DNA from 4 places in the Dryocola baronae genome. Region 3 is predicted to be linked to each of the others. Evidence: predicted binding sites of a transcription regulator. Region 3 holds the regulator's gene; each other region holds the start of a gene.
The links. The regulator Fur, encoded in region 3, represses iron uptake genes when iron is present. The targets are predictions, from matches to a motif close to ATAATAATGAGAACNACTATCAA.
Positions count from the first base shown of each region.

Region 1 (7,728 bases), 2.1 Mb from region 3:
AGTAAAGTTTACCTCGCTTATCTTCCGCTTAGTCTGCTGATTTCATTGGTATTAATATTTGGTCGCGCGGCGGTTTTACCGATAATGATTGGTACTTTTATTACCTTTTCGTTCGCGCTGAAGTTACCGGCTATTCCATTGGCCATCTTTATCTCCTGCCTGATTTTTCCCGTATTATTAGCATCTATACTCACGAGATATAATCTTGGCCCGCGCTGGCGTTCCGGCATCCCAAATAAAGGAATGGGCGTAAGAATCTTGTGGTTCGGATTTTTCACGCCACTTGGGGTTAAGCTGCTGATGTATATCGCGGGGAGATATATTAGTTATCCGCCAGAAATGGCGCCGTATTTTGGCGATAGCTCATTATTATACCTGGTGATAGACGTGCAGAATCTGATTGCCGCGTCGCTCATTTTCACCATGCTGTTCTACTATCCGCTGCGCATGATCCTCAACCCGCATTTCGCGCGGGCGTTCTGGCGTCGCTGCGTTCTTGATTACCTTTCCACCTCACGGCGCTTTTATACGCTGGCGTGGGGCTGCACGTGGGCAGGCTTGCTGATTCTGCTGTGCTCGTCCTATAAAGCGACGCTGATTGCCGGTTATCTGGTCCCGGTCATCTTCGTGCTGTTCACCTTTGGAATTCGCCACATTGGCCCGCGGCTAATCGCCCTGCTGTGGGGCGCGTCGGCGTGGCTGCTGCTGACCTACAACCACGGTTTTTTACAGGGCGTAAATACCAAGTTTGCCCTGTCGTTTATTCTTTCGGTGTTTATTTCGTTCACCGTCTGCCTGCTTTACATGACGATGATTTTCCATAAAAACGAATGGATGAAGCGCGTCTATCGTTTGCAGGCGATGACCGATCCCCTGACGCGGCTGCCGAACCTGCGCGCCCTGGAACAGCACACTAAGCGTTTTCCTGCGGGTTCACTCTGCTGCCTGAGGATGTCCAATCTTGAGTTTCTAAGCCGCCACTACGGCATGATGATGCGCATTCACTGCAAGCGCGAAATCACGCAGCTGTTAAAGCCGTGGCTTGGGGAAGGGGAGCAGGTGTTCCAACTGCCGGGCTGCGAGCTGCTGCTGTTTCTGCGCGGCAGCGAAACCGGGGCGCGGCTGAATCACCTCGTCGACTTGCTCAACAGCAAAAAAATTCGCTGGCATAACAGCCTGCTCGAAATCGAATTCGGCGCGTCATACAGCGTAACGGACGGCGACGTCAGCGAACTGCATCGCACGCTTGGGCAGCTAAGCTACCTTGCGGAGCAGGCGTCCTCTGCCCAACACGTATTGAGCCTTAATACCCGGATTGAAGCGGTATCCGACCAGACCACCGAACGCGTGCTGCTACTGCAAAAGGTGAAGCTCGCCCTGAATGATGACGCGGCGCTGCAGCTCTACGCCCAGCCCATCGTCAACAAGCATGGCGAAGGGTATAGCGAGATCCTATCGCGCCTGTTCTTCAACGGGGAAATGCTCACGCCGGACAAATTCATCCCCATCATCGCGGAGTTTAACCTGAGCGTTCGCTTCGACATGTTGGTCATGGCAAAGCTGGTGGCTTTCCTCCATGAACAGCGGGTCGTGGAGGATAAACCGCTGTTTTCCATCAACCTGATGCCGTTAACGCTGATGCAAAAAGACCTGGCGCAGGAAATCGTGACGCTGTTTGCCGACAATCGGGTTCCGCCGGGCGCGGTAATCATCGAAGTCACCGAGGAGCAGGCGTTCTCAAATTCTGAAACATCCATCCAGAACATCATGTTACTGCGCGAAAACGGTTTCAAAATCGCCATTGATGACTTTGGCACAGGCTATGCTAACTATGAGCGCCTGAAACGCCTGCAGGCCGATATCATCAAAATTGACGGCTGTTTCATTAAGGGCATTACCTCTGGTTCCTTAGATGCTTTAATTGTTAAATCGATTTGCGATCTGGCCAACGCCCGGCAGCTTGCGGTGGTGGCGGAGTTTGTCGAAACCGAAGAACAGCGAAACCTACTCTTTGATTTGGGCGTACAGTATTTGCAAGGGTATTTGCTGGGTAAACCTGAACCGCTGTACGGGTCGCAATCGGGCCTGTAGCCGCAAGCAGGCGCTAAACATAAAAGGATAGGTCGCATGTCGTTAGCGAATCACTTTCGTTTACCTATGGAAAAAACGCTTCGTGTTATCCATTTATGTTTCATCTTCGTTTTTCTGCTCACGACCTTTCTATTCTGGCAGCAGGGTGAGCTGTTCAACCACGGCTATCGCACCAGCCAGCTAAGCCATCTCGAAAGCGTTATTGCGCGTCTTGAAAGCCGTGCCAAATACAAAATCGACAACCTGCGTTATCTGCAGCGTATCTTTGTTGAGGCGATGGACGACCCGCTGTTTCCCGGCGGCGTAAAAAACCCTGCGCAGATTTTTGGCGAGCATGGCAATACGTCCCTGTGGATTAACGAGCTGCCTTTGCCGGACAGCATCGTGCTCAACAATGCCAGCAGGCATGATGACGAAGCGCAGATAAAACAGGAGCTGCACGCGCTGGGCAAAATTCAGGAGCTTTTCCCGCTAGCCAGCGAGTCCAGCGACATGCCCGCCAGCATCTATTACATCTCGCGCGAGGGGGAGTTCATCGCCTCACTCTCTCCGGACATCAACTCGCTGCTGGTTCGCAGCTACAATCCGCGCCGCAAAGAGGGGAGTTTTATCCTTGCCTCCCCGCTGCTTAACCCCAAGCGCCACGCCTTCTGGGCGCGTCAAAACATTGACCAGACCCACGACACGCTGATTAACGGCGCGGTGCCGGTTGATTTTCGCGGTGAATGGATTGGCCTGCTGGGCATGGCCATCACCGATGAAAGCGTGAAAACGCTGCTCGGCGCGTCGCTGCCTGACAACACGCAAAGCGCCTATCAGCTTTATGACGATCGGCTAAATCCCTTAACGTCTGCGGCCGGCGCGCTGAATAACGTTACGCTTTCGGCAGCGCAGCTGAAGCTCATCGCCGACAAACTGGAGACAGGCACTCGCGGAACGCTGCGTTTTGGGCAGACCTACGTCACCTTTGGTTCGATCAAAGGCACGCAAAGCGTGCTGATCAGCATGCAGACGCTGCGCCAGGGCCTGCACGAAGACTTTGGCCGCTTCAGCGCGCTGCTGGTGGTGATGTGGATAATCTTTGTGCTGCTGCTGTGGGCCTCGCACCGCGTAATCTGCCGCCTGGTGCGCAATATGGGGTCATTGCAGCGCGAAATGCACTGGCACGCCTGGCATGACGATCTGACCGGGGCTTTGAACCGGCGGGGATTTTTTGAAAAAACGGCGCAGCTTAACCCGCGCCACAAGGACTTCACGCTGGTGCAGATAGATCTCGACTATTTCAAGCGGGTGAACGACCGCTTCGGCCATCAGGCCGGGGATAGCGTGCTGGCCCACGCCACGCAGCGCATACAGCAGGCGATTCGCAGCAAAGACGTGCTAGGCCGCCTTGGCGGTGAAGAGTTCTGCGTTTATCTGCCGGACACGCACCTGGACGCGGGCGTTGCCGTGGCGACGCGCATCAAAAAGCATCTTGAGTACTCGCCGCTGATGCTCAACAACGGCACAAGTCTGGCTATTACCGCCTCGCTCGGCGTTGCTGCACACAGCGAGCATCCGCAATATTCGCTTGAGCAGGTGCAGTCGCTGGCGGATTTCAGGCTTTACCGGGCAAAGCAGCGCGGGCGGAATCAGGTTTGTGCGGACGGGGAAGAAGAAGAGTAGGGATAAAAAAACCGGGGCAAAAGCCCCGGTTCTCGTTTGCAGCAGATGCGGTCAGATTACAGGAACAGCGCTGCAATCGACGCGGACAGGATGCTCACAAGCGTTGAGCCGTAAACCAGCTTCAGGCCGAAGCGAGAAACCACGTTACCCTGCTCTTCGTTCAGGCCTTTAATCGCACCGGCGATAATCCCGATAGAAGAGAAGTTAGCGAAGGAGACCAGGAACACGGACAGGATGCCTTCTGCGCGTGGGGACATGACGCCCGCCAGCTTTTGCAGGTCCATCATTGCCACGAATTCGTTCGACACCAGCTTGGTCGCCATGATGCTGCCAACCTGCAGCGCTTCACTCGCCGGTACGCCCATCACCCAGGCGATCGGGTAGAAGATGTAGCCCAGGATGCCCTGGAAGGTGATGCCGAATACGGCCCCGAACAGCGCGTTCAGTGCGGCAATCAGCGCGATGAAGCCAATCAGCATTGCGGCAACGATAATCGCCACCTTGAAGCCTGCCAGAATGTACTCGCCGAGCATTTCAAAGAAGCTTTGACCTTCGTGCAAATTGGACATTTGCAGGTTTTCTTCGCTCTCATCCACGCGGTACGGGTTAATCAGCGACAGCACGATAAAGGTGCTGAACATGTTCAGAACCAGCGCGGCGACAACATACTTCGGATCGAGCATCGTCATGTACGCGCCCACGATCGACATCGACACGGTAGACATCGCGGTAGCCGACATGGTGTACATGCGGTTGCGTGACATCTTGCCCAGAATATCCTTATAGGCGATAAAGTTTTCTGACTGTCCCAGAATCAGCGAGCTTACGGCGTTAAAGGATTCGAGTTTACCCATACCGTTGACCTTCGACAGCACGGTACCGATGGCGCGGATAACAATCGGCAGGATGCGGATATGCTGCAAAATACCGATCAGAGCAGAGATAAAGACGATTGGGCAGAGAACTTTCAGGAAGAAGAAGGCGAGTCCTTCGTCATTCATCTTGCCGAATACAAAGTTTGTCCCTTCATTAGCGAATGCCAGCAGTTTTTCGAACATTTCAGAGAAGCCGCGCACGAAGCCAAGGCCAATCTCAGAGTTCAGGAAGAACCAGGCAAGCAAAACTTCAATCACTAATAATTGAATCACAAAGCGAATACGAATTTGCTTGCGGTTAGGACTAACCAGCAAAGCAAGCAGCGCAACCACTGCAAGCGCTAAAACAAAGTGCAGAACGCGGGACATATTTGCTCCAAATATGAGGCAGGTTTAATTTCGTTGCACATTCTATGAAACAAGCAATAAGAAAACGAGAGCAATCGCACACTATAGTAATGACATGTGACGGATAGCAAAATTAGTGATCCACCATACATTTCTGCTATGTTAAGTAAAGAAGCTAAAAGTTGCGTCAGTGCACACAATTCATAACATATCCGGTTTTTATTACGCGTGTTTTTAACGTGCCGGTAAGAACCCGCCTCCCTGCCATCGTTTTTGACTATCAGAGAAATCCAGACAAGCTTTTTAAATGATCTTGATAATCATTCTCATTTTGATAGCATGAAACATAGCAAAGGCTATATCTCAGAGGTAAACGATGACCAACAGTCGTGTTGACAATAGCAGTGGCAGAACTGCTCGCAAGCTGCGACTGGCGCTGATGGGCCCGGCGTTTATCGCCGCCATCGGCTACATCGATCCGGGTAACTTCGCCACCAACATTCAGGCCGGGGCCAGCTTCGGCTACAAGCTGCTGTGGGTGGTGGTGTGGGCAAACCTGATGGCGATGATGATTCAGGTGCTTTCCGCCAAGCTTGGCATCGCGACGGGCAAAAACCTCGCCGAGCAGATTCGCGACCACTATCCGCGCCCGGTCGTCTGGCTCTACTGGATACAGGCCGAAATCATCGCCATGGCGACCGACCTTGCCGAGTTCATCGGTGCGGCCATCGGCTTTAAGCTGATTCTGGGCGTCTCCCTGCTGCAGGGGGCGGTGCTCACCGGGATTGCTACCTTCCTGATTCTGATGCTGCAGCGGCGCGGGCAAAAGCCGCTGGAAAAAGTCATCGGCGGGCTTTTGCTGTTCGTCGCGGCGGCCTACATCGTGGAGCTTATCTTCTCGCAGCCGAATTTTGTCGCGCTGGGTAAAGGGATGCTGATCCCAAGCCTGCCGACCAGCGAGGCCGTGTTCCTGGCGGCTGGCGTGCTTGGCGCAACGATTATGCCGCACGTTATCTACCTGCATTCGTCTTTGACTCAGCACATGCACGACGGCAACCGCGCCGAGCGTTATTCCGCAACGAAATGGGACGTGGCGATTGCGATGACCATCGCGGGATTTGTAAACCTGGCGATGATGGCAACGGCGGCGGCCGCGTTCCACTTCTCAGGGCATACCGGCATTGCGGATCTGGATCAGGCTTACCTGACCCTTGAGCCGCTGCTGAGCCACGCCGCCGCAACCATCTTCGGCCTGAGCCTGGTCGCCGCAGGGCTGTCATCAACCGTTGTCGGGACGCTTGCCGGGCAGGTGGTGATGCAGGGCTTCGTGCGTTTTTATATACCGCTGTGGGTTCGCCGCGCGATTACCATGGCACCGTCGTTTATTGTCATTCTGATGGGGCTAGACCCGACGCGCATTCTGGTAATGAGCCAGGTGCTGCTCAGCTTCGGTATCGCGCTGGCGCTGGTGCCGCTGCTGATCTTTACCAGCGATAAAAAGCTGATGGGTGAGCTGGTGAACACCAGGCTGGTAAAACAGCTCGGCTGGGCGATTGTGGCGGTGGTTGTTGCGTTGAACCTGTGGCTGATAATCGGCACCGCGCTGGGGCTGTAGGTTTGATGACGCTGAAGGTCGGATATGTAGGTTGGATGATTTTGTAGGCGGGAAAATGCAGCGCCATCCGACATTGTTACCAACGAATGGCGCTGCGGCTTAGCTAATATTTAATGATGATGCCCGCCGTGCCCATGACCATGGCCACGACCGCGTCCGCGGTGGTCGTCCCGGTCATTCCAGCCTGCACGGTAGCCTTTCTCATAGCTGCTGCGGCCGCGGTCCCAGCCACGATCCCAACCGCGATGGCGATGCCAGCCGCGATCGCGCCATTCATAGTTACGATGCCAGTAGTCACGGTCGCGCCAGTCGCGCCCGTCCCAATAGTTACCGCGATAGTCCTGATCGCCAATGTTTAACTTCACCGACGGCAGCAGGGTGATTTCGCCCGCATTCGCGACCAGCGGCGGCACCGATGCCAGTAACGCAACCGCAAGAATCAGTGACCTGAACATACTCTCTCCTTAACACGCGTAGCCGCACGGCGGCCTGTTAACGCAATATTAAGGTCTGGTAACTAAGTGTTTCATCGGCTAACTCTTAATTCAGCGCTGATAGCACTTTTTGCAAATCTGGCTGGTTTTGTCGCCAGCCAGGGTAAGCGTTTACACCAGAATAGCTTCGATTTCAGCCTGTTCTGCTTCGCTGAAATGGCGATTTGCCAGCATGCCGACCGCGTCATCTATCTGGCTGATTTTGCTGGCGCCGATAAGCACCGATGTCACTTTATCGCCGCGAAGAACCCAGGCCAACGCCATCTGCGACAGCTTCTGACCGCGGCGTTCGGCAATAGCATTAAGCTTGCGAACCTTCGCTAATTTCTCTTCGGTCAGCTGGTCGGGGTTGAGGAACCGGCTGCCGCTTGCGGCACGGGAATCCGCAGGAATGCCGTTAAGATAGCGGTCCGTAAGCTGCCCGCCCGCCAGCGGCGAGAAGGCAATGCTGCCAACGCCTTTTTGCTTCAGCACGTCCAGCAGGCCGTCCTCGACCCACCGTTCGAACATCGAATATTTCGGCTGGTGGATCAGGCACGGCGTGCCGAGATCGTTCAGAATATCAATCGCCTGGCGCGCAAGCTCTGCAGGATAGTTTGAGAGCCCAACGTACAGCGCTTTGCCCTGGCGAACCACGTGG
Region 1 is NZ_JBINNY010000001.1:1,364,207-1,371,934, forward strand. It holds gene ACSPHG_RS06275 (EAL domain-containing protein) at 1-2,091, shown strand, start outside; gene ACSPHG_RS06280 (diguanylate cyclase) at 2,128-3,756, shown strand; gene ACSPHG_RS06285 (NupC/NupG family nucleoside CNT transporter) at 3,813-5,000, opposite strand; gene ACSPHG_RS06290 (Nramp family divalent metal transporter) at 5,356-6,594, shown strand; gene ACSPHG_RS06295 (DUF2502 domain-containing protein) at 6,705-7,049, opposite strand; gene mgrA (L-glyceraldehyde 3-phosphate reductase) at 7,200-7,728, opposite strand, start outside.
Region 1: the regulator Fur is predicted to act here: its motif matches at 5,293-5,315, upstream of ACSPHG_RS06290 (Nramp family divalent metal transporter).

Region 2 (7,728 bases), 1.2 Mb from region 3:
CAAAACGCCGCACGCGCGGGCAAATCGCCATTGAAGCGGGCCTTGAGCCGCTGGCCGATCTGCTGTGGAACGAGCCATCCCACAATCCTGAAGAAGAAGCCGCCCGCTACGTTGACGCCGACAAAGGCGTTGCCGACACCAAAGCCGCGCTGGACGGTGCCCGCTACATCCTGATGGAACGCTTCGCGGAAGACGCCGCTCTGCTGGCAAAAGTGCGTAACTACCTGTGGAAGAACGCCCACCTGGTGGCAACCGTGGTCAGCGGTAAAGAAGAGGAAGGCGCGAAATTCCGCGACTACTTCGACCACCACGAGCCTATCGCAACCGCCCCTTCCCACCGCGCGCTCGCCATGTTCCGTGGCCGCAACGAAGGCATTTTACAGCTCGCCCTGAATGCCGATCCGCAGCACGACGAACCGCCGCGCGAAAGCTACTGCGAGCAGATTATTATCGACCACCTCGGCCTGCGCCTGAACAACGCCCCCGCAGACGCCTGGCGTCGCGGCGTGGTGAGCTGGACCTGGCGCATCAAAGTGCTGATGCACCTCGAAACCGAGCTGATGGGCACCGTGCGCGAACGCGCCGAAGAAGAAGCGATCAACGTATTCGCCCGTAACCTGCACGACCTGCTGATGGCCGCGCCTGCTGGCCTGCGCGCCACTATGGGTCTCGATCCGGGCCTGCGTACCGGCGTAAAAGTCGCGGTGGTTGACTCCACCGGCAAGCTGGTCGCCACCGACACGATTTATCCGCACACCGGCCAGGCCGCAAAAGCCGCGGTCGCCGTGGCGGCGCTGTGCGAAAAACATAACGTCGAGCTGGTGGCAATCGGCAACGGTACCGCCTCTCGCGAAACCGAGCGTTTCTTCCTCGACGTGCAGCAGCAGTTCCCGAAAGTCACCGCCCAGAAAGTGATCGTCAGCGAAGCGGGCGCGTCCGTTTATTCCGCCTCCGAGCTGGCGGCGCTGGAATTCCCGGATCTGGACGTGTCGATTCGCGGCGCGGTTTCCATCGCCCGCCGCCTTCAGGACCCCCTCGCCGAGCTGGTGAAAATCGATCCAAAATCCATCGGCGTGGGCCAGTACCAGCACGACGTCAGCCAGTCGCAGCTTGCGAAGAAGCTGGATGCCGTGGTGGAAGACTGCGTGAACGCCGTGGGCGTGGATCTGAACACCGCCTCCGTGCCGCTGCTGACCCGCGTTGCGGGCCTGACGCGCATGATGGCGCAGAACATCGTTAACTGGCGCGACGAAAATGGGCGTTTCCAGGACCGCCAGCAGTTGCTGAAAGTGAGCCGCCTCGGGCCGAAAGCCTTCGAGCAGTGCGCGGGCTTCCTGCGCATCAACCACGGCAACAACCCGCTCGACGCCTCCACCGTTCACCCGGAAGCCTACCCTGTTGTTGAACGTATTCTGGCGGCCACCGAGCAGGCACTGGCCGACCTGATGGGCAACGGCGAAGCGCTGCGCGGCCTGAAGGCGAGCGAGTTTACCGACGAGCGCTTCGGCGTGCCAACGGTCACCGACATCATCAAAGAGCTGGAAAAACCGGGCCGCGACCCGCGTCCGGAGTTCAAAACCGCGAAGTTCGCCGACGGCGTCGAAACCATGAACGACCTGCAGCCGGGCATGGTGCTGGAAGGCGCGGTGACCAACGTCACCAACTTTGGCGCGTTCGTGGATATCGGCGTGCATCAGGACGGCCTGGTCCACATCTCCTCGCTTTCCGATAAGTTCATCGACGATCCGCACAAGGTGGTGAAGGCCGGTGATATCGTTAAAGTGAAGGTGATGGAAGTTGACCTGGCGCGTAAGCGCATCGCGCTGACCATGCGTCTTGACGAGCAGCCGGGTGAATCCAACAGCCGCCGCAGCAGTGCCGCACCGCGTGAGCAAAACAACGCTCGCCGCCCGGCGCAGCAGCAGGCAAAACCGCGTGGCCGCGACAGCACCAGCAGCGGTAACAGCGCGATGAGCGATGCGCTGGCTGCGGCTTTAGGTAAGAAACGCTAGAAAAAAATCGTGTTTGTAGGGTGGATAAGCGCATGCGCCATCCACCAAAAATGTCGGGTGGCGCTTCGCTTACCCGACCTACACGAAGGCAGTTTTAAAGGCCAGTCGTCATTCCGCACAAATTGTTCTTATTCGCACTCGCCCCCACCCCAAATAACATTTCATTATCAGCCGCATTAAATCTCTTATTAATATAACGCGTTCCAAAAAATGAAACTTTCTTACCATGCTCATTATTGAAACCATCGAGCATCATTTGCGTAACACATGAAATATTAAGGCAACATTAATTCAGGAAAAATAATCGCGTTACGCTTTATTCACTTTCTTAACTGATTGTTATTATTTGATTAAATTAATAGCAGATGCTAAAAATTCACCATTGCAATTCGACATTGCTTGTTGCATTTAAATATTCAAAACGCGACGTTATTCATAAAATAGTTATTGAAGATAGAAACCATTCTCATTATCATTGTATTGATTGTTATTTCTCCATTTACCAAAAAGATACCGGTTTTCGCCGCGCAACGGGACGTGCCGGTGATTAAATAGCAGTTCCGTCAGCAACAAATCAGAGTCTTGCTCTAAGAAGGTCCTATGCAATTCTTACCGAAAAGCACGTGGAAAATTACCGGCTTCGCCCGCGAAATTAGCCCGGCATATCGTCAGAAATTATTATCCCTCGGCATGCTGCCCGGCTCCTCATTTAACGTCGTGCGCGTCGCCCCCCTTGGTGACCCGGTTCATATCGAAACCCGCCGCGTAAGCCTGGTTCTGCGTAAAAAAGATCTCGATTTATTAAACGTCGAAGCTATTGCCTGATAAATGGGATGGGCGCTTGCGCTCCGGTTTTCACTCTCTTTAGTTCACGAAAAAAATGAAAAACTTAACCATAGGTTTAATCGGTAATCCTAATTCAGGGAAAACCACGCTGTTTAACCAGCTTACTGGTTCACGTCAGCGCGTCGGTAACTGGGCCGGGGTCACCGTCGAACGAAAAGAAGGACAGTTTTCAACCCTGACCCACCAGGTCACGCTGGTTGACCTGCCGGGGACATACTCTCTTACCACGATTTCCTCGCAGACGTCGCTCGATGAGCAAATCGCCTGCCACTACATTCTGAGCGGCGAAGCCGACCTGCTGATTAACGTCGTCGATGCCTCAAACCTTGAGCGCAACCTCTACCTGACGCTCCAGCTGCTGGAGCTCGGCATCCCGTGCGTCGTTGCGCTAAACATGCTCGATATCGCCGAAAAGCAGGATATCCGCATTGATATCGACGCCCTTAGCGCGCGCCTCGGCTGCCCGGTGATTCCGCTGGTATCCACCCGTGGGCGCGGCATCGAAGGGCTGAAATTAGCCATCGACCGCCGTCAGCCAAACGCCGCGTCAGAGCTGGTGCTTTACCCGCAGGCGCTGCTTGAAGGCGTCGGCGACCTCGCCGCAGAAATGCCGGATGACATGCCGGAACAGCAGCGCCGCTGGCTGGCGCTGCAAATGCTCGAAGGCGATATTTATAGCCAGGCCTTTGCGGGCAGCGCGGCGGACAAGCTCGAAAACGTTCGCATAAGCCTCACCAAAACCATCGAAGACCCGGCCCTGCTGATTGCCGACGCGCGCTACCAGTGCATCGCCGCCATCTGCGACACGGTGAGCAACAGCCTGACCGCCGAGCCGCACCGCCTGACCGCCATGATGGATAAAATTATCCTCAACCGCTTCCTCGGCCTGCCGGTCTTTATGCTGGTGATGTACCTGATGTTCCTGCTGGCGATTAACATCGGCGGCGCGCTACAGCCTATCTTCGACGGTGGTTCCGCCGCTATCTTCATCCACGGCATTCAGTGGATCGGCTACACGCTGCATTTCCCGGACTGGCTGACCATCTTCCTTGCCCAGGGGATTGGCGGCGGGATCAATACCGTGCTGCCGCTGGTGCCGCAAATCGGCATGATGTACCTGTTCCTCTCCTTCCTTGAGGATTCCGGCTATATGGCCCGCGCGGCCTTCGTGATGGACAGGCTAATGCAGTCCCTCGGCCTGCCGGGTAAATCCTTCGTGCCGCTGATCGTCGGCTTCGGCTGTAACGTGCCGTCGGTCATGGGCGCACGCACGCTGGACGCCCCGCGTGAACGCCTGATGACCATCATGATGGCACCGTTTATGTCCTGCGGCGCACGCCTGGCTATCTTCGCGGTATTCGCCGCGGCGTTCTTCGGCCAGCAGGGCGCGCTCGTCGTCTTCTCCCTTTATATGCTCGGCATCGTGATGGCTATCCTCACCGGCCTGATGCTCAAGCACACCATCATGCGCGGCGAAGCCTCGCCGTTCGTAATGGAGCTGCCGGTCTACCACGTGCCGCACCTGAAAAGCCTGCTGCTGCAAACCTGGCAACGCCTGAAAGGCTTCGTGCTGCGCGCCGGTAAGGTGATTGTCATCGTCAGTATTTTCATCGGCGCGCTCAACAGCTTCTCGTTCAGCGGCAAAACCGTCGATAACATCAACGACTCCGCGCTTGCCTCCGTCAGCCGCGTGCTAACTCCGCTGCTCAAGCCAATCGGCGTTCACGAAGATAACTGGCAGGCCACCGTCGGGCTGTTTACCGGCGCGATGGCGAAAGAAGTGGTCGTGGGGACGCTAAACACGCTCTATACCGCGGAAGACATGCATAACGAAGCCTTCGACGCGGAAAACTTCAGCCTGGTCGATGAGCTCGGTGCCGCCGCCGGTGAAACCTGGCAGAGCCTGAAAGACACCTTCAGCCTGAGCGTGCTCGCCAACCCTATCGAAGCCAGCAAAGGCGACGGTGAGATGGCAACGGGCGCAATGGGCGTGATGAGCAGCAAGTTCGGCAGCCCGGCCGCCGCCTACAGCTACCTGATCTTCGTGCTGCTTTATATTCCGTGCATCTCGGTGATGGGTGCGGTCGCCCGCGAATCCAGCCGCGGCTGGATGACCTTCTCGGTGCTGTGGGGGCTGAACATCGCCTACTCGCTGTCCACGCTCTACTACCAGACGGTGACGTTTAAGGCGCATCCGCAGTACAGCCTGGTCTGCATTCTTGCCGTGCTGCTGTTCAACGTGGTGCTAATTGGCGGCCTGCGCCGGGCGCGCAGCCGTGTGGACGTCAGCCTGCTGGCGACGCGTAAAACCGCCGCCGCAGCCTGCTGCGAATCCAGCACCGGCGACTGCCACTAGGGGGAATCATGGCGAGCTTAATCGAAATCCGTAACGCGCTGGCGCTGCAGGGCCGCCTGGACGCCACGCAGATAAGCCAACAGCTTGCCACTCCGCTGCCGCTGGTCAACGCCATGCTCGGGCGGTTAGAAGCCATGGGTAAAGCGACGCGCATGAAGGAAGACCCAAACGATTGTCTGACGGGCAGCTGCAAAAGCTGTCCTGAAGGGAAGAAGTGTATTCGGGAAGTGTGGACGCTGGCGGGTTAAGAGTAAAAAGGCGGGGAAACCCGCCTTTTCTACATCATTCGTCTTACTTATAAACGTCCGCCGTGGCGTGAACGTCCTTGGTGTATTTCTCACCGCTGGTGACCACGAAATATTTGCCGCCCAGCTCGTCGGCTTTCTTGGACAGATCGTGCTTAGCGTCCATTGGTGAAGAGGTGCTGTCGGTAACGATGGTGCCGACTTTAGTCAGATTCATGTCTTTGACTTTGCTTTTTTCCAGCTCTTTCGCGGCCATTGCGCCAAAAGATACGGCCCCGATCAGTAACGAAGTAACAATGCCTGTAACTAGTTTCATAATCTCATCTCTCCATAGGTACCATGTAGACTGCAACCGGGCTGATCCCGTAATAATTTTAGCCCACTGCTTTCGTCAGTGAACTATTTGAGTATTAGCGGGAAAATCGGTTTTCGCCACAGACAGCCTCTTATTCTTCCAGAACATTTTTCAATGTGACGAGCGCGGAACAGAAGTCTGCCGGATGGGAGATGAACGGCGCGTGGGCCGCTTTAGGGAAGATAATGCACTCGCTCGCCGGGTAGCGCTCGTCGAGCAAAGCGGCGACTTTGCGCGGCACCAGCCCGTCGAGATAACCGTACATACGCAGGAACGGCATCGCAAGCTGGGTCAGCTGATCGCGTAAATCGGCGGTTTTCAGGATCTCCAACCCGCCGTTAAGCACCTCAACCTCCGGCATTGGCTGTTCCAGCACCACGGCTTTTAACAGGCGCGCGTCCTGGCGGGCGCTTTCGGTACCGAGGGTTTGCAGCGCCAGAAAACGCTCCACCGTGCGCTGGAAATTTTCACTCAGCTGCTGCTGGAAGCCTGCCAGCACTTCCGGCTTGATGCCCGGCCAATCCTCTCTTGCGGCGAAGCACGGCGATGACGCCACGGTAACCAGCGCGCGCGCGCGTTCGGGATGGGTCAGCGCAATCTGGCTTGCCACCAGCCCGCCCAGGCTCCAGCCAAGATAAATCGCCTTTTCAGGAGCCTGCGCCAGCACCGCTTCGGCCATTTCCGGGAGCGTCAGCGCGCCAAAGTCCTGACTGCGGCCATATCCCGGCAGATCGACCAGGTGCAGACGAAAATGCGAGCCGAGTTCCGCGCTTATGCAATGCCATACCTCGGCGTTCAGCCCCCATCCGTGCAGCAGCACAAGATTGACATCGCCCTCACCTTTTGTCTGCCACCAAAGCTTGCTCATCGGTTACTGTTCTCGTTTTTCAAAGCATGGAAGCGAATATGCTAACAATCCCAGGGCTGTGTTGGCTATGCCGGATGCCGCTCGCCTGTCCAGGCTGGGGGATTTGCTCGCGCTGCTCGGCCGCGCTGCCGACTCCGCCGTCCTGCTGCCCCCGCTGCGGATTACCCGCCGCCGAGGGCGTTTTACTCTGCGGGCGCTGTATTCAGAACCCGCCGCCGTGGGACAGGCTGCTGTTCGTCACGGATTACTGCCCGCCGCTCAACGGCCTGGTTCACCGGCTGAAATTTGCCGATACCACCGCGCTTGCTCCGGCACTGGCCCGGCTCATGCTGCTAAAAGCCCGTTTGGCAATACGTGCCGGTTTGCTCCCTCAGCCGGACACGCTCGTCAGCGTGCCGCTGCATGCCCGTCGCGCGTGGCGACGCGGCTTTAACCAGAGCGCCCTGCTCGCGGCACCGCTTGCCCGCTGGCTGCAATGCGATTATCACGCAGGCTCCGTCAGCCGGATCCGCGCCACGGCAAACCAGCACCAGCTCAGCGCGAGGCTGCGGCGCGGCAATCTCAAAGGGGCGTTCAGGGTTGAATTTTCAGCGGCGGGTCGCCATATGGTCATTGTGGATGATGTCGTCACGACGGGCAGTACTGTGGCGGAAATTGCGCGGTTGCTTAAGCAGCAGGGCGCGGCGACTATCCAGGTATGGTGCCTTTGTCGAACCTTGTAGACCCTCGATGATGGGCGTATTATAACCGACTAAAATAGTCAACTATTGAGCAATCGTTATGATCCGTATTTCCGATACTGCACAATCTCACTTTGCCAAACTGCTGGCAGGTCAGGAAGAAGGGACGCAAATCCGCGTATTCGTTATCAATCCTGGTACTCCTAATGCGGAGTGCGGGGTGTCCTATTGTCCGCCGGATGCGGTTGAAGCAAGTGACACAGCGTTAAAATTCGAGCAGCTGACCGCCTATGTCGATGAGCTGAGCGCGCCCTACCTCGAAGACGCAGAAATCGATTTCGTGACCGACCAGCTCGGTTCCCAGCT
Region 2 is NZ_JBINNY010000001.1:4,679,950-4,687,677, forward strand. It holds gene ACSPHG_RS22215 (Tex family protein) at 1-2,012, shown strand, start outside; gene feoA (ferrous iron transporter A) at 2,613-2,837, shown strand; gene feoB (Fe(2+) transporter permease subunit FeoB) at 2,893-5,214, shown strand; gene feoC ([Fe-S]-dependent transcriptional repressor FeoC) at 5,223-5,462, shown strand; gene ACSPHG_RS22235 (YdgH/BhsA/McbA-like domain containing protein) at 5,506-5,775, opposite strand; gene bioH (pimeloyl-ACP methyl ester esterase BioH) at 5,906-6,682, opposite strand; gene gntX (DNA utilization protein GntX) at 6,721-7,404, shown strand; gene nfuA (Fe-S biogenesis protein NfuA) at 7,463-7,728, shown strand, end outside.
Region 2: the regulator Fur is predicted to act here: its motif matches at 2,466-2,488, upstream of feoA (ferrous iron transporter A).

Region 3 (7,728 bases):
AACCGCTACCAAACTGGTGTTCAACCGCACCGTTGGCCTGCGTGACACATGGGCAAAAATCGGCGATTAATACATTCGCCTGATAATAAGAACGCCGCCTTACGCGGCGTTTTTTTTCGCTTATTGTTCAGCTGGTTAAAAGTTTGTGAACATTTTTAAAGCGAATTAATGCCGCATTGTTGCGTTGGTAATAATCCTCCGCTATTGACCACTAAGTTGAAAGGTTCTCATTACCCAGCGTGAGAGCGCTTTCATTTGCGTGATTATGCTCAATATTTTTAATTTAATGGCATAAAACGCTGCTAAAGCAAATTGTTACAAATACTCATAGATTATGTGCACTTCGTCATAATATGGGAATTCTCTCTGATAAAGTCGTTGATAATTCGCGTCGCGAAAAATAGTCTTAAGCACAGCAGTGATGCGGGAAATATTCATGACCGCTATTGGCCGTAAGGCATTTTAATTTTTTTCGCCGTCAGGTGCTTTAACACCGGGTGATTATTTATACGTCAAAGAGGATTTCAATATGCGTACGTTTAGTGGCAAACGTAGTGCGCTGGCGCTTGCAATTGCAGGTGTCACAGCTCTGTCAGGCATTGTTGTTGTTCCACAGGCAGTGGGTGCGGGCTTCATTGATGATTCAACGCTTACCGGCGGTATTTATTACTGGCAGCGTGAGCGCGATCGTAAAGATGTAAACACTAACAAATACGAAACCAACCTTTCCCACTCAACCTGGAACGCCAACTTAGACTTCCAGTCTGGCTATGCGGCCGACATGTTCGGTTTAGATATTGCGGCATTTACCGCGATTGAAATGGCGGAGAACGGCGACAGCGGTCACCCGAACGAAATTGCATTCTCTTCAAAAAACAAAGCCTATGACGAAGATTATTCCGGGGATAAGAGTGGAATTAGTCTTTATAAAGCCGCAGCAAAATTTAAATACGGTCCAGTTTGGGCTCGCGCAGGCTACATTCAGCCGACCGGCCAGACTTTATTAGCTCCGCACTGGAGCTTTATGCCGGGTACCTATCAAGGGGCTGAAGCTGGGGCTAACTTCGATTATGGTGACGCGGGCGCATTAAGTTTCTCCTATATGTGGACTAACGAATATAAATCCCCATGGCACCTCGAAATGGATAAGTTCTATCAGAACGATAAGAACACCAAGGTTGATTACCTGCATTCCGTTGGCGCGAAGTACGACTTTAAAAATGACCTGGTGCTGGAAGCCGCATTCGGTCAGGCGCAGGGCTACATTGACCAGTACTTCACTAAAGCAAGCTACAAGTTTGATATCGCTGGCAGCCCTCTGACCACCAGCTATCAGTTCTACGGTACGCGGGACAAAGTCTCCAACGGCGGCGTGAACGATATTTACGACGGCACCGCGTGGCTGCAGGCGCTGACCCTTGGCTACAAAATCGGCCAGGTCGATCTGCGCTTAGAAGGAACTATGGTTAAGGCGGACGGCCAGCAGGGCTACTTCCTGCAGCGTATGACCCCAACCTACGCCTCCTCCAACGGTCGTCTTGACGTGTGGTGGGATAACCGCTCCGACTTCAACGCCAACGGCGAAAAAGCGGTATTCGCAGGCGCAATGTATGACCTTAGCAACTGGAACCTGGCTGGCTGGGCGGTAGGCGCATCTTACGTTTATGCCTGGGATGCGAAACCAAGCTCTACCCCAACGACCGATGGCTACTACGATGCAGACCGTCGCCTGAAAGAGTCCTCTTACAGTCTTGACGCCCTGTACACCGTGCAGGACGGCCGCGCGAAAGGTACGCTGTTCAAACTGCACTTTACTCAGTACGACAACCATTCCGATATCCCAAGCTGGGGCGGCGGTTACGGCAACATCTTCCAGGATGAGCGCGACGTCAAGTTCATCGTTATCGCACCGTTCACCATCTTCTGATTTGACGCCGGGCGCTACGTTGCCCGGTCTTCTTAAGGATATCGAGCATGAAAAAAGTAATATTGATGGCCGCGATGGCTTTAGGCTTAACGGCATGCGCGCAGCCACAAACGGCACCGGAAGACTCCCAGCTTAAGCAGGATTACAGCGCCTGCATCAACAGTGCTGAAGGAAACCCGGACAAAGTTAAGGGCTGCCAGAATATGCTCAACGAGCTGGCGAAAGACAAGAAGCATCAGGAATTTGCACAGAAAGAGACGGTGCGCACGCTGGACTACCAAAACTGCATCCAGGCAACCCAAACGGGCAACGACCAGGCCGTGAAAGCCAAGTGCGATAAAATCTGGCAGGAGATCCGCAGTAACAACAAGTAAGGTTACTTGGGGCATAAAAAAACCGGTGAGTTAATCACCGGTTTTTTTGTTTGTCTTCCCCCGAAAGGGAAGGCAGTATGCGGATTACTTTTCGCTGATTTCGTGAGCGTTTTCGTCGGTGCGGCAGTCGCCTTCGGCGCAGTGGCCGTAAAGGTACAGACTGTGGTTGGTCAGACGAATACCATGACGGGAGGCGATTTCACGCTGGCGGGCTTCAATTGAGTCATCGCTGAATTCAATAACCTTGCCGCAGTCCAGGCATATCAGGTGATCGTGATGGTGCTGCTGGGTCAGTTCAAAGACTGACTTGCCACCTTCGAAGTTATGACGGGTAACGATACCTGCGTCATCAAACTGGTTCAGTACGCGGTAAACCGTCGCCAGACCAATCTCTTCACCCATATCAATCAGACGCTTGTATAAGTCTTCCGCACTGACATGATGGTTTACCGGTTCCTGTAACACTTCAAGGATTTTTAATCGTGGAAGCGTGACTTTCAGGCCGGCTTTCTTAAGTGCAGTATTGTTGTCAGTCATGCGGAAATTGTCCTGTTGCTTAACGTTTTGCTCGAACTCATTTGAGCGTTAAGTGAATGCGTCTCATTATATACCCAACTCATGTGGGTATAGTACAGCCACGTCTAAATAGAAACTGCAAGTATGAAGCATAACACAGCTAAAAAATCGTGGCGGAGTCGCCGTTTGCTGGCAGGCTAGCAAAGGTGACCTGTGGGATATTGTACAGGGATAGACAAAAAAGTTACAAAATTGTAGCAATTATTTTCATTGATAATACCTATCAATAAGGCGCAAGTGATTTGCTTGCGCCCTAGTGCATCAGGCGCTAATGATGTCAGCCAGATTCAGCTCTTCAGCAACCTGCTTTGTCCATTTCTCAACACGCTCTGCGGTCAGTTCCGGCTGGCGGTCTTCATCGATAGCAAGGCCTACGAAGTGGTCGTCGTCTGCCAAACCTTTGGACGCTTCGAAGTGGTAGCCCGCAGTAGGCCAGTGGCCGACAATCGCCGCGCCGCGTGGTTCGATGATGTCGCGGATGGTGCCGAGCGCATCACAGAAATATTCTGCGTAATCTTCCTGATCGCCGCAGCCAAACAGCGCAACCAGTTTGCCGTTGAAATCCACTTCTTCAAGCGTAGGGAAGAAGTCATCCCAGTCGCACTGCGCTTCGCCGTAGTACCAGGTCGGGATACCGAGCAGCAGAATGTCGAAGCCTTCCAGGTCTTCTTTGCTGCTCTTCGCAATGTCGCGCACTTCAGCCACGTCTTTACCGAGCTGCTTTTGGATCATTTTTGCGATGTTTTCGGTGTTACCGGTGTCGCTGCCGAAGAAAATGCCTACGATTGCCATGAGTAAAATAACCTCTTGAAACTTAATGGTATGGTGGCTGAATGTTGCCCACAGATAGGGCAATCATAGCAGAACAGCTTACAGTGCGGAAACAGCTATCATAGCGTTGTGCACAGACTGCAACATGACGGCGCAATTCGCGCCCACTTTTCACTTAATGTTAGGGATGGAAGGCAGAAGATCAGCTGAGGTGTTGTTTTAGCTGCGCTAGCAACATCTCTTCAATCAGTTCGCTGCGGCTGATGTTTCTGGCTTCAGCAAGATGATTAAGCGCATCTACCGCTTCGTTGTTGAGTTTTAGCTCTACTCGTTTCAGGCCGCGTACTTTATCGCGTTTGAGCTGGTTGCGCTTATTGATGCGCAGCTGCTCGTCACGCGTAAGCGGATTGGTTTTTGGCCGCCCCGGGCGACGCTCGTCCGCGAACAGATCTAATGTAGTACGGTCCGTTTGTTCTTTTGCCATGATTAGAGTACTGACAGGAAATTCGGATGCTGCGAGCAGAGTGCTCAGGTCGCATTTAAGCGCGCCATCATACATCAGCATGTACGGCGCGCCAACGCGTTAGCCACTTCTTGCGGCCAGTCGGTCTGTTTTTAATCAGTTTGCCGAGGAATCATCAATAAAACGATGAATGGCGCGTAAAACGGCTTCAGGTTTCTCGGCGTGAACCCAGTGTCCTGCGCCCGCGACCACGTGAGCACGGGCCTGTGGAAACTGCTCCAATAGCGCATCCCGGTGCGTTTCATCGACATAAGGTGATGCGCCGCCGCGGATAAACAGCGCAGGGTGATCCCAGGCCGGAATAGTTTGCCAGCCGACGATCTTTTCGTATTGCTGCCACAGTACCGGCACGTTGAATTTCCACTCGCCGTCGGCAAAGGACTTTAGCAGGAACTGGATTACGCCTTCTTCCTTTATATGCTCGCGCATCAAAACGGCGGCCTGCTGGCGCGTTTTGGCACCGGCCTCGCTCACGGCGTTAATCGCGGCAAAAATCTCGTCGTGACGGCGCACCTGATAGTCAACGGGCGCGATGTCGATCATCACCAGTTTGTCGATCCGCTGCGGCGCAATGGCCGTTAACGCCATCGCCACCTTGCCGCCCATCGAATGCCCGATGATTATTGCTTTCTCAAAACCATATTCATCAAGCGTTTCCACCACGTCCTGCGCCATTGCTGAATAATTCATCTCGTCGCTGCGCGGTGACAGGCCGTGATTTCGCAGATCGATTTGCAGCAAAGTGTGATCCTGACCGAGATCGCGGGCGAGTACGCCAAGGTTATCAAGGCTGCCAAACAGGCCGTGAATGAGGACGATAGGGGGTTTGCTAGTCGATTGTTGAGCAGTTTGCAGGCGAGCGTTTAATTTCATGGCAAAGTTCTTTTTTTTGATTCGTACGGTTAGGGTATCATGAACATATTCCTGCCGCAGTGCCGCAAACATTCAGTTTAATCTGGCTTTATAAGGCGACACCTGTTTGGCGCTACCCGCTGTTGGGATTTGCTCCTATAATCCCAACGACTTGAATTCAGAATAAGATATCGCACTGGATGAAGATGAAAACGATTGAAGTTGATGACGAGCTGTATCGCTATATTGCAAGCCACACACAGCACATTGGCGAGAGCGCGTCCGATATTTTACGGCGCATGTTGAAATTTACCGCCGGTCAGACTTCCGCAGCGACTCCCTCTACCGCGACTTCCGCACAGCCTGCGGCGACCCCAGCCCCAGAAGAGAAACCTGTGAATCGGGCTCGCGATCGCGTGCGCGCCGTTCGCGAGTTGCTACTCTCTGATGAGTACGCGGAACAAAAGAAAGCCGTTAACCGTTTCATGATGGTGCTTTCTACGCTCTATCAGCTGGATGCAAAAACCTTTGGCGAAGCCACCGAGTCTTTGCACGGTCGTACCCGCGTTTACTTTGCCGGTAACGAACAAACGCTGCTGGCGAACGGCAATCAGACAAAGCCAAAACACGTTCCGGGTACCCCATACTGGGTGATTACCAATACGAATACGGGCCGTAAATGCAGCATGATCGAACACATCATGCAATCAATGCAGTTCCCGGCGGAATTGATTGAAAAGGTTTGCGGCACAATCTAACTGCGTCAAAAGGAAGGGCCAATGGCTAACCACAACCGTGCAGGTCAACCTGCGCAACAGAGCGATTTGATCAACGTAGCCCAGCTTACGGCCCAGTACTACGTGCTGAAACCTGAAGCGGGCAATAGCGAACATGCGGTGAAATTCGGTACCTCCGGCCACCGCGGCAGTGCGGCACGTCATAGCTTTAACGAACCTCATATCCTGGCGATTGCGCAGGCTATTGCGGAAGATCGTGCGAAAAACGGCATCACCGGCCCGTGCTATGTCGGCAAAGACACACACGCCCTGTCCGAGCCTGCATTTATCTCCGTGCTGGAAGTGCTGGCGGCAAACGGTGTGGATGTCATTGTCCAGCAGGCGAACGGCTACACGCCAACGCCTGCGGTTTCCAACGCCATTCTGGTACACAACAAAAAGGGCGGCGCTCAGGCGGACGGTATCGTTATCACGCCTTCGCACAACCCGCCGGATGACGGTGGCATTAAGTACAACCCGCCTAACGGTGGCCCGGCTGATACCAACGTGACGAAAGTCATTGAAGAACGCGCCAACGCGCTGCTGGCCGACGGCCTGAAAGGCGTGAAGCGCCTTTCTCTGGACCAGGCGTGGGCAAGCGGCCACGTACAGGAACAGGATCTGGTGCAGCCGTTCATCGAAGGGCTGGTGGACATCATCGACATGGCCGCGATCCAGAAAGCGGGCCTCAAGCTGGGCGTCGACCCGCTCGGCGGTTCCGGCATTGAATACTGGCAGCGCATTGCGAAGCACTACAATCTCGATCTGACCATCGTGAACGATCAGGTCGATCAGACCTTCCGCTTTATGCACCTGGATAAAGACGGCGCGATCCGCATGGACTGCTCCTCCGAGTGCGCAATGGCGGGCCTGCTGGCGCTTCGTGACAAGTTCGACCTGGCCTTTGCTAACGACCCGGATTACGACCGCCACGGCATCGTTACTCCGGCGGGCCTGATGAACCCGAACCATTATCTGGCCGTCGCGATCAACTACCTGTTCCAGCATCGCCCGCAGTGGGGCAAAGATGTCGCGGTGGGTAAAACCCTGGTTTCCTCCGCGATGATCGACCGCGTGGTTAACGACCTGGGTCGCAAGCTGGTGGAAGTGCCGGTTGGCTTCAAATGGTTCGTAGACGGCCTGTTTGACGGCAGCTTCGGCTTCGGCGGCGAAGAAAGCGCCGGGGCATCCTTCCTGCGCTTTAACGGCACCCCGTGGTCTACCGACAAAGACGGCATCATCATGTGCCTGCTGGCGGCAGAAATCACCGCGGTGACCGGCAAAAACCCGCAGCAGCATTATGACGAACTGGCCGCCCGCTTCGGCGCGCCAAGCTACAACCGTCTGCAGGCTCCGGCGACCTCGGCGCAGAAAGCCGCGCTATCCAAGCTCTCGCCGGAAATGGTGAGCGCAGACACCCTGGCCGGTGACCCAATCACCGCGCGCTTAACGGCGGCTCCGGGTAACGGCGCGTCTATTGGCGGGCTGAAGGTGATGACCGAAAACGGCTGGTTTGCGGCGCGTCCGTCAGGCACGGAAGACGCGTACAAAATCTATTGCGAAAGTTTCTTAGGCGAAGAACACCGCCTGCAAATCGAGAAAGAAGCGGTCGAAATTGTCAGCGAAGTGTTGAAGAACGCGAAGTAACCACTGCTACAGAAAAGGCGCCGAAAGGCGCCTTTTTTACGTCTGACTTTCGGCTAAAGCATAAAACGATAGCCAATCCCCGTTTCGGTCAGCAGGTGGGCGGGACGCGCCGGATCGTTTTCCAGCTTCTGGCGCAGATGGCCCATATAGATACGCAGGTAGTGGCTGTGCTCCACGGCATTCGGGCCCCAGACCTGGTTTAGCAGCTGGCGCTGGGTCAACACTTTACCGTGGTTGTTCAGCAGAATCGCCAACAGGCGAAACTCGATAGGCGTGAGGTGA
Region 3 is NZ_JBINNY010000001.1:3,445,762-3,453,489, reverse strand. It holds gene glnS (glutamine--tRNA ligase) at 1-70, shown strand, start outside; gene chiP (chitoporin ChiP) at 530-1,927, shown strand; gene chiQ (ChiQ/YbfN family lipoprotein) at 1,975-2,301, shown strand; gene fur (ferric iron uptake transcriptional regulator) at 2,386-2,838, opposite strand; gene fldA (flavodoxin FldA) at 3,139-3,669, opposite strand; gene ybfE (LexA regulated protein) at 3,851-4,132, opposite strand; gene ybfF (esterase) at 4,268-5,044, opposite strand; gene seqA (replication initiation negative regulator SeqA) at 5,230-5,781, shown strand; gene pgm (phosphoglucomutase (alpha-D-glucose-1,6-bisphosphate-dependent)) at 5,803-7,446, shown strand; gene kdpE (two-component system response regulator KdpE) at 7,500-7,728, opposite strand, start outside.

Region 4 (7,728 bases), 2.7 Mb from region 3:
TACCGTTTTGGTATTCCCCAGCCAGCGGCCCTGCAGATAGCTAAGCCAGCAGCCCAGGCTCGCGGCGGTGGTTAAAATCACCATCGTCGGAATGAAATCCATCACGCCTTTCGCAACCAGCGCGCCCGCCAGCAGCAGCAGGCTGTCGCCCGGCAGGAACGAGGCTGGCAGCAGTCCGTTTTCAAGAAACAGCGTCGCAAACATGACGCCGTAGACAATGCTAATCACATGAGGGTCTGCCAGGGCGGCAAAGTCATGTTGCCAAAGCGCCTGGACGATATTTTGTATTACAGCCATGGAAAATCCTGTGGAACCGCTTTTGTAGGAATGTCCGCAAGTTGATGCAACGAATCGGCACAGACCTTAGTTTGCATACAGTGTAACGCTAAATGGCCCACGACATCTTGATCGCGGGCTCAACTCATCGCGGCGGGAAGCAAAAAAACGTCCTTTCAGGTGTCCAGAATTGGAAATATCAGGCGATACGTTGGAAACCAGCGTCGAGATCGGCGCGAAGATCCTCTACGTTTTCCAGCCCGATATGCACACGAACTAAGGTGCCTGAAAAATCTACCCCGCCTGCCGGGCGGATTGCTGCAAGTTCCTCCGGCTGGTTGGCAAGGATAAGCGATTCATAGCCTCCCCAGGAATAGGCCATGCTGAAATAACGGAAATGATTAAGGTAATGTTGAAGTTGTTCATCATTTAGGCGTTTTTTTAGGACAAATGAGAACAAACCGCTGCTGCCTGTAAAGTCACGTTTCCAGAACTCGTGGCCTTTGCTGCCCGGCAGCGCAGGGTGATTCACCCGTTCGACGAGCGGGTGTTCTGCCAGCCATTCGGCAAGTATCAGGCTGCTTTCCTGATGCTGACGTAAACGCACGCCCAGGGTGCGCAATCCCCGACTGGTCATATAGGCCGTGTCGGCGTCCAGCATCTGGCCCATCAGATAAGAATTTTCGCGTAATTGATCCCAGCAGCGCGCGTTGGAAACGGCGGTACCGACCATCGCATCGGAGTGGCCAATCAGGTATTTGGTGCCCGCCTGAATCGAGATATCGATGCCGAACTCCAGGGCTTTAAACAGAATGCCCGCCGCCCAGGTGTTGTCGATCATAATGATGACGTCGGGCGAGACTGCGCGCACCGCTTTCACCATCGCCGGAATATCATGGACTTCCATGGTGATCGAGCCGGGGGACTCGAGGAAAACGACTTTGGTATTCGGCTTGACGAGACTGGCAATCTCCGCGCCGATTGACGGGTCGAACCAGCGGGTGGTGACGCCGAGCCGGGCGAGGATTTTGGTGCAGAAATCCTGGCTTGGCTCATAGGCCGAGCCGGTCATCAGCACCTCATCGCCGTGCTCCACGAAGGCCAGAATGGCGTTTGCCACGGCGGCAGCACCGCAGGGGTAGAGCGCACAGCCCGCGCCGCCTTCCAGCTCGCACATGGCTTCCTGCAATGAGAAATGGGTCAGCGTGCCGCGACGTCCGTAAAACAGTTCACCCTTGGCGCGGTTGGCGGTAGCCTGCCTTTTGGCTTCAACGGTTTCAAAAACCAGCGATGAGGCGCGTTGAATAACGGTATTGACCGAGCCTTGGGTGAATTTCTTATCGCGCCCGGCGTTCACCAGCGCCGTTTCAATGTGCTTCGCTGCCATCGTTTTGCTTCCCCGTTTAACCATCTGGATGTCTAAACATAACTTATCATGGTTTGTCGGGGTTGCCTCATGGCGATTCTTCAGGTTGGCAAAAAAAGCTGAAAATTCGGCGGTCGCCCGCTTTTACTGCGTAAACGCAAGGAACCATTAGACAATTTTAGGCACTATGCAAATACTAATGAGAACTACTATCAATTCGATGTCGTTTTGATATTATTGCGCTCAGATTTTGTATCAATTTCGCGGTGGAGAGTAAGAGTGACGAATAATTTGATGCAGACGGACCTTTCCGTCTGGGGCATGTATCAGCATGCTGACATCGTGGTAAAGATTGTGATGATCGGCCTGATTCTGGCCTCTGTCGTCACCTGGGCGATCTTCTTTAGCAAGAGCGTTGAGCTGTTATCCCAGAAGCGTCGCCTCAAGCGCGAACAGCAGCAGCTGGCGCAAGCCCGCTCTCTGGACGAAGCCAGCGAAATGGCCTCGGCCTTCGGCGCAAAGAGCCTCAGCACGGTGTTAATTAACGAAGCTCAGAACGAACTTGAACTCTCCGCAGGTAGCGAAGACAACGAAGGAATTAAAGAGCGTACCGGGTTCCGCCTTGAGCGCCGCGTCGCGGCCATCGGTCGTCACATGGGGCGCGGTAATGGCTTCCTGGCAACCATCGGTGCGATTTCCCCGTTCGTCGGCCTGTTCGGTACGGTGTGGGGCATCATGAACAGCTTCATCGGTATTGCCCAGACGCAAACCACTAACCTCGCGGTGGTGGCACCGGGTATCGCAGAAGCCCTGCTGGCGACGGCAATCGGCCTGGTTGCGGCAATTCCGGCGGTGGTTATCTACAACATCTTCGCCCGTATGATCGGCGGCCATAAAGCTTCACTGGGTGACGTGGCGGCTCAGGTTTTACTGCTGCAAAGCCGTGATTTGGATTTGGAAGCAAGCTCGGCGCGTCCGGTTCGTACGGCTCAGAAACTGCGTGTAGGTTGATTCCCCATGGCGATGCGTCTTAACGAAAATCTCGACGATAATGGTGAAATGCACGAAATCAACGTCACGCCGTTTATCGACGTCATGCTGGTTCTGCTGATCATCTTTATGGTGGCCGCGCCGCTGGCAACCGTAGACGTGAAGGTCAACCTTCCAGCGTCTTCAAGTCAGCCGCAGCCGCGCCCGGAAAAACCTGTTTATCTCTCCGTCAAAGCCGACAACACCATGTTTGTGGGTAACGACCCGGTGACGAAAGAGAGCATGATCAACGTGATTACCGCCGCTACCGAAGGCAAGAAAGACACCACGATTTTCTTCCGCGCGGACAAAACGGTGGATTACGAAACGCTGATGAACGTGATGGACACCCTGCACCAGGCGGGCTATCTGAAGATTGGTCTGGTTGGTGAAGAAGTCGCGAAGGCGAAATAGTTTTATCAGATGAATGTCGGGCGGCGCGATGCTCACCCGACCGACTCAATAAATGGCGTGGTAATTACCACGCCATTTTTTTTACGCTAAATGTTCCCCGCCGCACACGCCGTGCACTTCGGCAGTCACGTAGCTCGACTCCTGGCTCGCCAGGTAGACGTAAACCGGCGCAAGTTCCGCAGGCTGCCCGGCGCGCTTCATCGGCGTCTGCTGGCCAAACTGTGGGATTTTATCCTGCGTCTGCCCGCCGGAGATTTGCAGCGCGGTCCAGATTGGGCCTGGGGCGACTACGTTCACACGGATCCCTTTCTCTGCCACCTGCTTAGCGAGGCCACGGCTGTAGTTCAGAATGGCGGCCTTGGTTGAGGCATAGTCCAGCAGATGCGGGCTAGGCTGATAGGCCTGAATGGATGAAGTTGTCACAATGCTCGCGCCTGGCTTCAGGTGCGGAAGCGCCTCCTGAGTGATCCAGAACAGCGCAAACACGTTAACCGCGTAAGTCTTCTGAAACTGTTCGCTGGTCAGCTCGGCAATCTCTTCTACCGCCGTTTGCTTACCCGCGACCAGCGCAAGAATGTCCAACCCGCCAAGCTCTTTAATGGCCTGCTGCACCAGCGAGCGGGCAAACTTTTCATCGCTCAGATCGCCCGGGATAAGCACGGCCTTGCGGCCCGCCTCTTCGATAAGCACTTTGACCTGTTCGGCGTCTTCCTGCTCGGCTGGAAGATAGTTGATAACCACGTCGGCACCTTCACGTGCATAGGCAATAGCGGCCGCACGTCCAATACCCGAGTCACCGCCGGTGACCAGCGCTTTACGGCCCTCAAGCCTCCCGCTTCCGACATAGCTGCTTTCGCCACAGTCCGGCACCGGGTCCATCTTCGCCTGTACGCCGGGTGCCGGTTGCTTCTGCTTCGGATATTCGCCGGTGTAATACTGGTTACGCGGATCCTGCATTTTTGACTGGTGATTTGCCATTAGTCGTTCTCCTTTTTGTTTGCACATCCATAAAGCCTAGTTATGAATGACGAGATGTCGAACCGTTCCAGTTAATTCCTAATGCGCAAACCCGCTGCAATAGAGACACAGTACGCTGACTTAATTCAAATTAAGGTTACAGACCGCAGAGATTAAATGCCGGGACGGAAAAATTTCACTCGCTAACAATAAAGCATCTACGCTTTTTCATGGGGCGATAATAAAGCCGCGAAAATACCGGTTAACAATAATCGTGGAAAACGTAATGGCAACGATGACTCTATTTAACACAGCATATAAACAGCCAGCTGCAGTATCATTACGGCGTATTTATCAACATGCCGATCTGTTAATGTTCGGCCTGGTTTGGGGGCTATTTTTCATCGCGCTGGGTGTGGGATGGGCGTATGACTCGCTGTCTGTTGCGATTGTGGCAGGCGGGGCGCTCGCGGTAATCTCCAGCATTATCAAGCTATTATTTCCCGGTCAGCTTGTCACCCGTTTATTTTACGCTTTTACTTTATTAGGTTTTGCGGCGCTGTTAATACAGCTTGCGCAAGGCGAGACGGAATTTCACTTTTCGGTTTTTGTTTTATTATCCGCTCTGCTGGCCTACCGCGACTACCGCCCGGTATTAATGGGAGCGGTTACCGCAGCAATACATCATATATTATTTAATTACCTGCAGGAAAACGATCTCTTTGGCATCGTTTGTTTTATGCATGTGGGTTTTCATATGGTGGTTTTTCACGCCATTTTTGTCGTCGCCCAGAGCGCCATTCTTATTTATATGGCGGTTAATATGGCAAACGACGCGCGCTCGGCGAGCGAAGTGGCGCAGCTGGCGGCACAAATCAACCGCGAACCCGGCAGCTTGACGCTCACCAGAAGCGAACGCGCAAGCCATTCACCCTTCGCGCAAACCTTTAGCACGACGCTCACCACGATGCGCGAAACGTTGGGTAAAGTCAGCGTGGGCGTAGCGGGCGTGCTTAATGCTTCCGAAAGTATCATCGAGCGCAATGCCGCGCTGTCGAAACGGACGGACGAGCAGGCCGCCGCGCTCGCCGTTGCCGCCAGCGCCATGGAGCAGCTGACCTGCGCCGCAGTGCTCACCTGTGAGAAATCTCATGAAGCCAAGCAGCTGGCAACCCGAGCGAGCGAAGTCGCCACGCGCGGCGGAGCCAGCATCAACGAGGCCACGCAGACCATGGAGCAAATCCGCGATGAGTCCCAGCGCATCAGCAACATTCTTGAGCTTATCGACGGGATCGCTTTCCAGACGAATATTCTTTCGCTGAATGCGTCCGTGGAGGCGGCGCGGGCCGGAACGCACGGCAAAGGGTTCGCGGTCGTTGCCTCGGAGGTACGTACTCTGGCGATGCGTTGTGAAAACGCCGCGAAGGACATTCGCCAGCTGATCTCGGTTTCCGTCGAATGCACGCGCAACGGTTCCCAGCAGGTTGAGCACGCCGGGGAAACGATGAAAGAGGTTATCGCCTCTATCAGCACGCTGTCACAGCTGGTGGAGGAGCTTTCGGTGATGAGCGGCCAGCAGAGCGCCAGTATCACGCAGATGAATGAAAGCGTCGCCAGCATCGACGATAGCGTTCATGAAAACGTGGAGCACGTTGCCCAAACGGTGCAGGCGGCACGACAGCAGCAGCGGCAGGCGGATGAGCTACAGCAGGCTATTTCGGTTTTCCGCCTGGCCTGAGCAACGCTGCCAGGGTAGACGGGCAGGGGGAGCGACGCCCTTTTACCCCGGCACCCGCTACAAATTCGGGGTTTTATAAATGCCCTCGGCTAGCGCGCGCGTAAGGGATAATGTTTGCGCTTCACGTTCGCGGATAGCCTGATAGTTGGCCTCGAGGCGCGATGTTATCAACTGCTTAAGCTGCGGATGGCTGGCGATAATTTCACTTAATACCGCGCCATAGACCTCCTCTTTAAATCTCATCGGATAGATTTCGCGGCGGTTTTTCCACTTAAGCTCGACGAGCGCTGAGGTAATATCCGTTATTTCCTGAGTGTACTGAGCAAGGGTTTTATTCTTTAGAACGACCAGTGCATTAATATTTTGATTTAAGGTAAATTGCAGGTCATCTTCGCTGCTGGCCATTTTGTTTACCTGCGGCTTAATTTTACTTAATTCCGACATGCCCCTACTCCTCAAAAGAATAAAATAGCGGCCAGCTTTTTTCCTGGGTTAACTGGTTTAACCATATGCTCTCTTCTTTTAGAGCGAGCGCTGCCGTCTTGTCTGCTAATAACATGTGTAGATCGCCGGGATTGAGCTTTTCCTGCTCACATAGCTCATTGATAACCGCCACCAACGTTTCGATTTTAACCGCACAGAGCAGGCGATCTTTTATATGCCGGTCAGTTTCTTCCAGTAGCGTGTTTTTAGCCTGTCCGGCATAATGCCTGCCGCTGAGAATAGTTTTTTCAAGCGCCTGGAGTTTATGCTGCTCGGGGCTTTCTGCCTGGCTGAATTGCGGGTTTTCGCCGTGCTCTTTCAAAGCCATAGCCTGAAAGTGTCGCGGCATAAAATTATTGGGCAACATGGATTTATATCCTGTAATATCAATCACCTGCTGAGCGCCTGTTTAGGCGAGATGTCGATAATATAATGCCTCAATTTCAAATTAAAAAAAACAGGAGTTTCTGATGCATAACGTATTTTACTTTATTGTCGCCATTCTGATGCTGTTATGTATCGTGCTGCTATTAATGAAAGAAATGTCCGTGGAGCAGGAGCGAACGTCATCGGCTAAATTAAAAGAGCTTTCTTCTAGTAGCCCGGAAGAGCGTGAAGATTATTTCTCCATGCTGATGGCGAAAATCACGCCGGATTACTTTTGGCGCGTCAGCAGTGAATATATTGATTTCACCCACGCGACCATTAAAAGAATGAGTATTGACCAGCTGACGACTAACCCGGAATTGTTTAACGCCCAGCGCCGCTGTAGCGATTTGAATTCGGCGGTGTACAAATACTATGACAATTTAAAAAAGCGCTGTGCGGAAGGCGAACAGGTGAAGTTTTCCGATATCGAAGTGCTCAACCTGCGCCAGTGTTTTAACGAGCTGAGCCAGGAGGCCTATCCCGCGCTGGTCGGCCTCGTCTGGCCGCAGTACCAGCGCCCGCAGGTGGAGCTTACCAACGTCTAAAAGGCTGTGTGAACGTAAGCAGCTGTATCGTTGAGGTAAAATTTCAAAGTCCAAAACTAGACCCTTTTTTCATTGGTGAAATAATATCCAGTGGTTATTATTTGCGCACTCAACGAAGATTCACTCCCCCCGTAGCGGGTAATCTGGTAAGGATTCGTTATACCTCTGTTAAAAAGTTGCTTATGTCGCCATTTAAAAAATTTAGCCTTAAGAAATGTCTTCCCGCGTTGCTGTTATTTATTCCCGCATTATTTAGCACAAATTCCTTTGCCTTTAATATGCCAAAGGAATTTGCGTCTTTAGGGACACAAACGCTTTCCCAGCCAGACGTTTATACGCAGCGCGCAACGTTTAGCGCGAGCGATAATAAGCAGAGCACGCAGGAAATTAAAAACGCTCTGCTGGCGCAGTATTCCCAGTGGAAAGGCACCCGCTACCACTGGGGCGGCTCGACACATAGCGGCGTCGACTGCTCTGCGCTGATGCAGCAT
Region 4 is NZ_JBINNY010000001.1:775,281-783,008, forward strand. It holds gene yghB (DedA family general envelope maintenance protein YghB) at 1-297, opposite strand, end outside; gene metC (cystathionine beta-lyase) at 476-1,663, opposite strand; gene exbB (tol-pal system-associated acyl-CoA thioesterase) at 1,922-2,653, shown strand; gene exbD (TonB system transport protein ExbD) at 2,660-3,085, shown strand; gene ACSPHG_RS03595 (SDR family oxidoreductase) at 3,167-4,063, opposite strand; gene ACSPHG_RS03600 (methyl-accepting chemotaxis protein) at 4,329-5,780, shown strand; gene ACSPHG_RS03605 (cytoplasmic protein) at 5,838-6,185, opposite strand; gene ACSPHG_RS03610 (hypothetical protein) at 6,229-6,657, opposite strand; gene ACSPHG_RS03615 (ESA_00282 family adhesion-associated protein) at 6,734-7,237, shown strand; gene ACSPHG_RS03620 (C40 family peptidase) at 7,516-7,728, shown strand, end outside.
Region 4: the regulator Fur is predicted to act here: its motif matches at 1,836-1,858, upstream of exbB (tol-pal system-associated acyl-CoA thioesterase).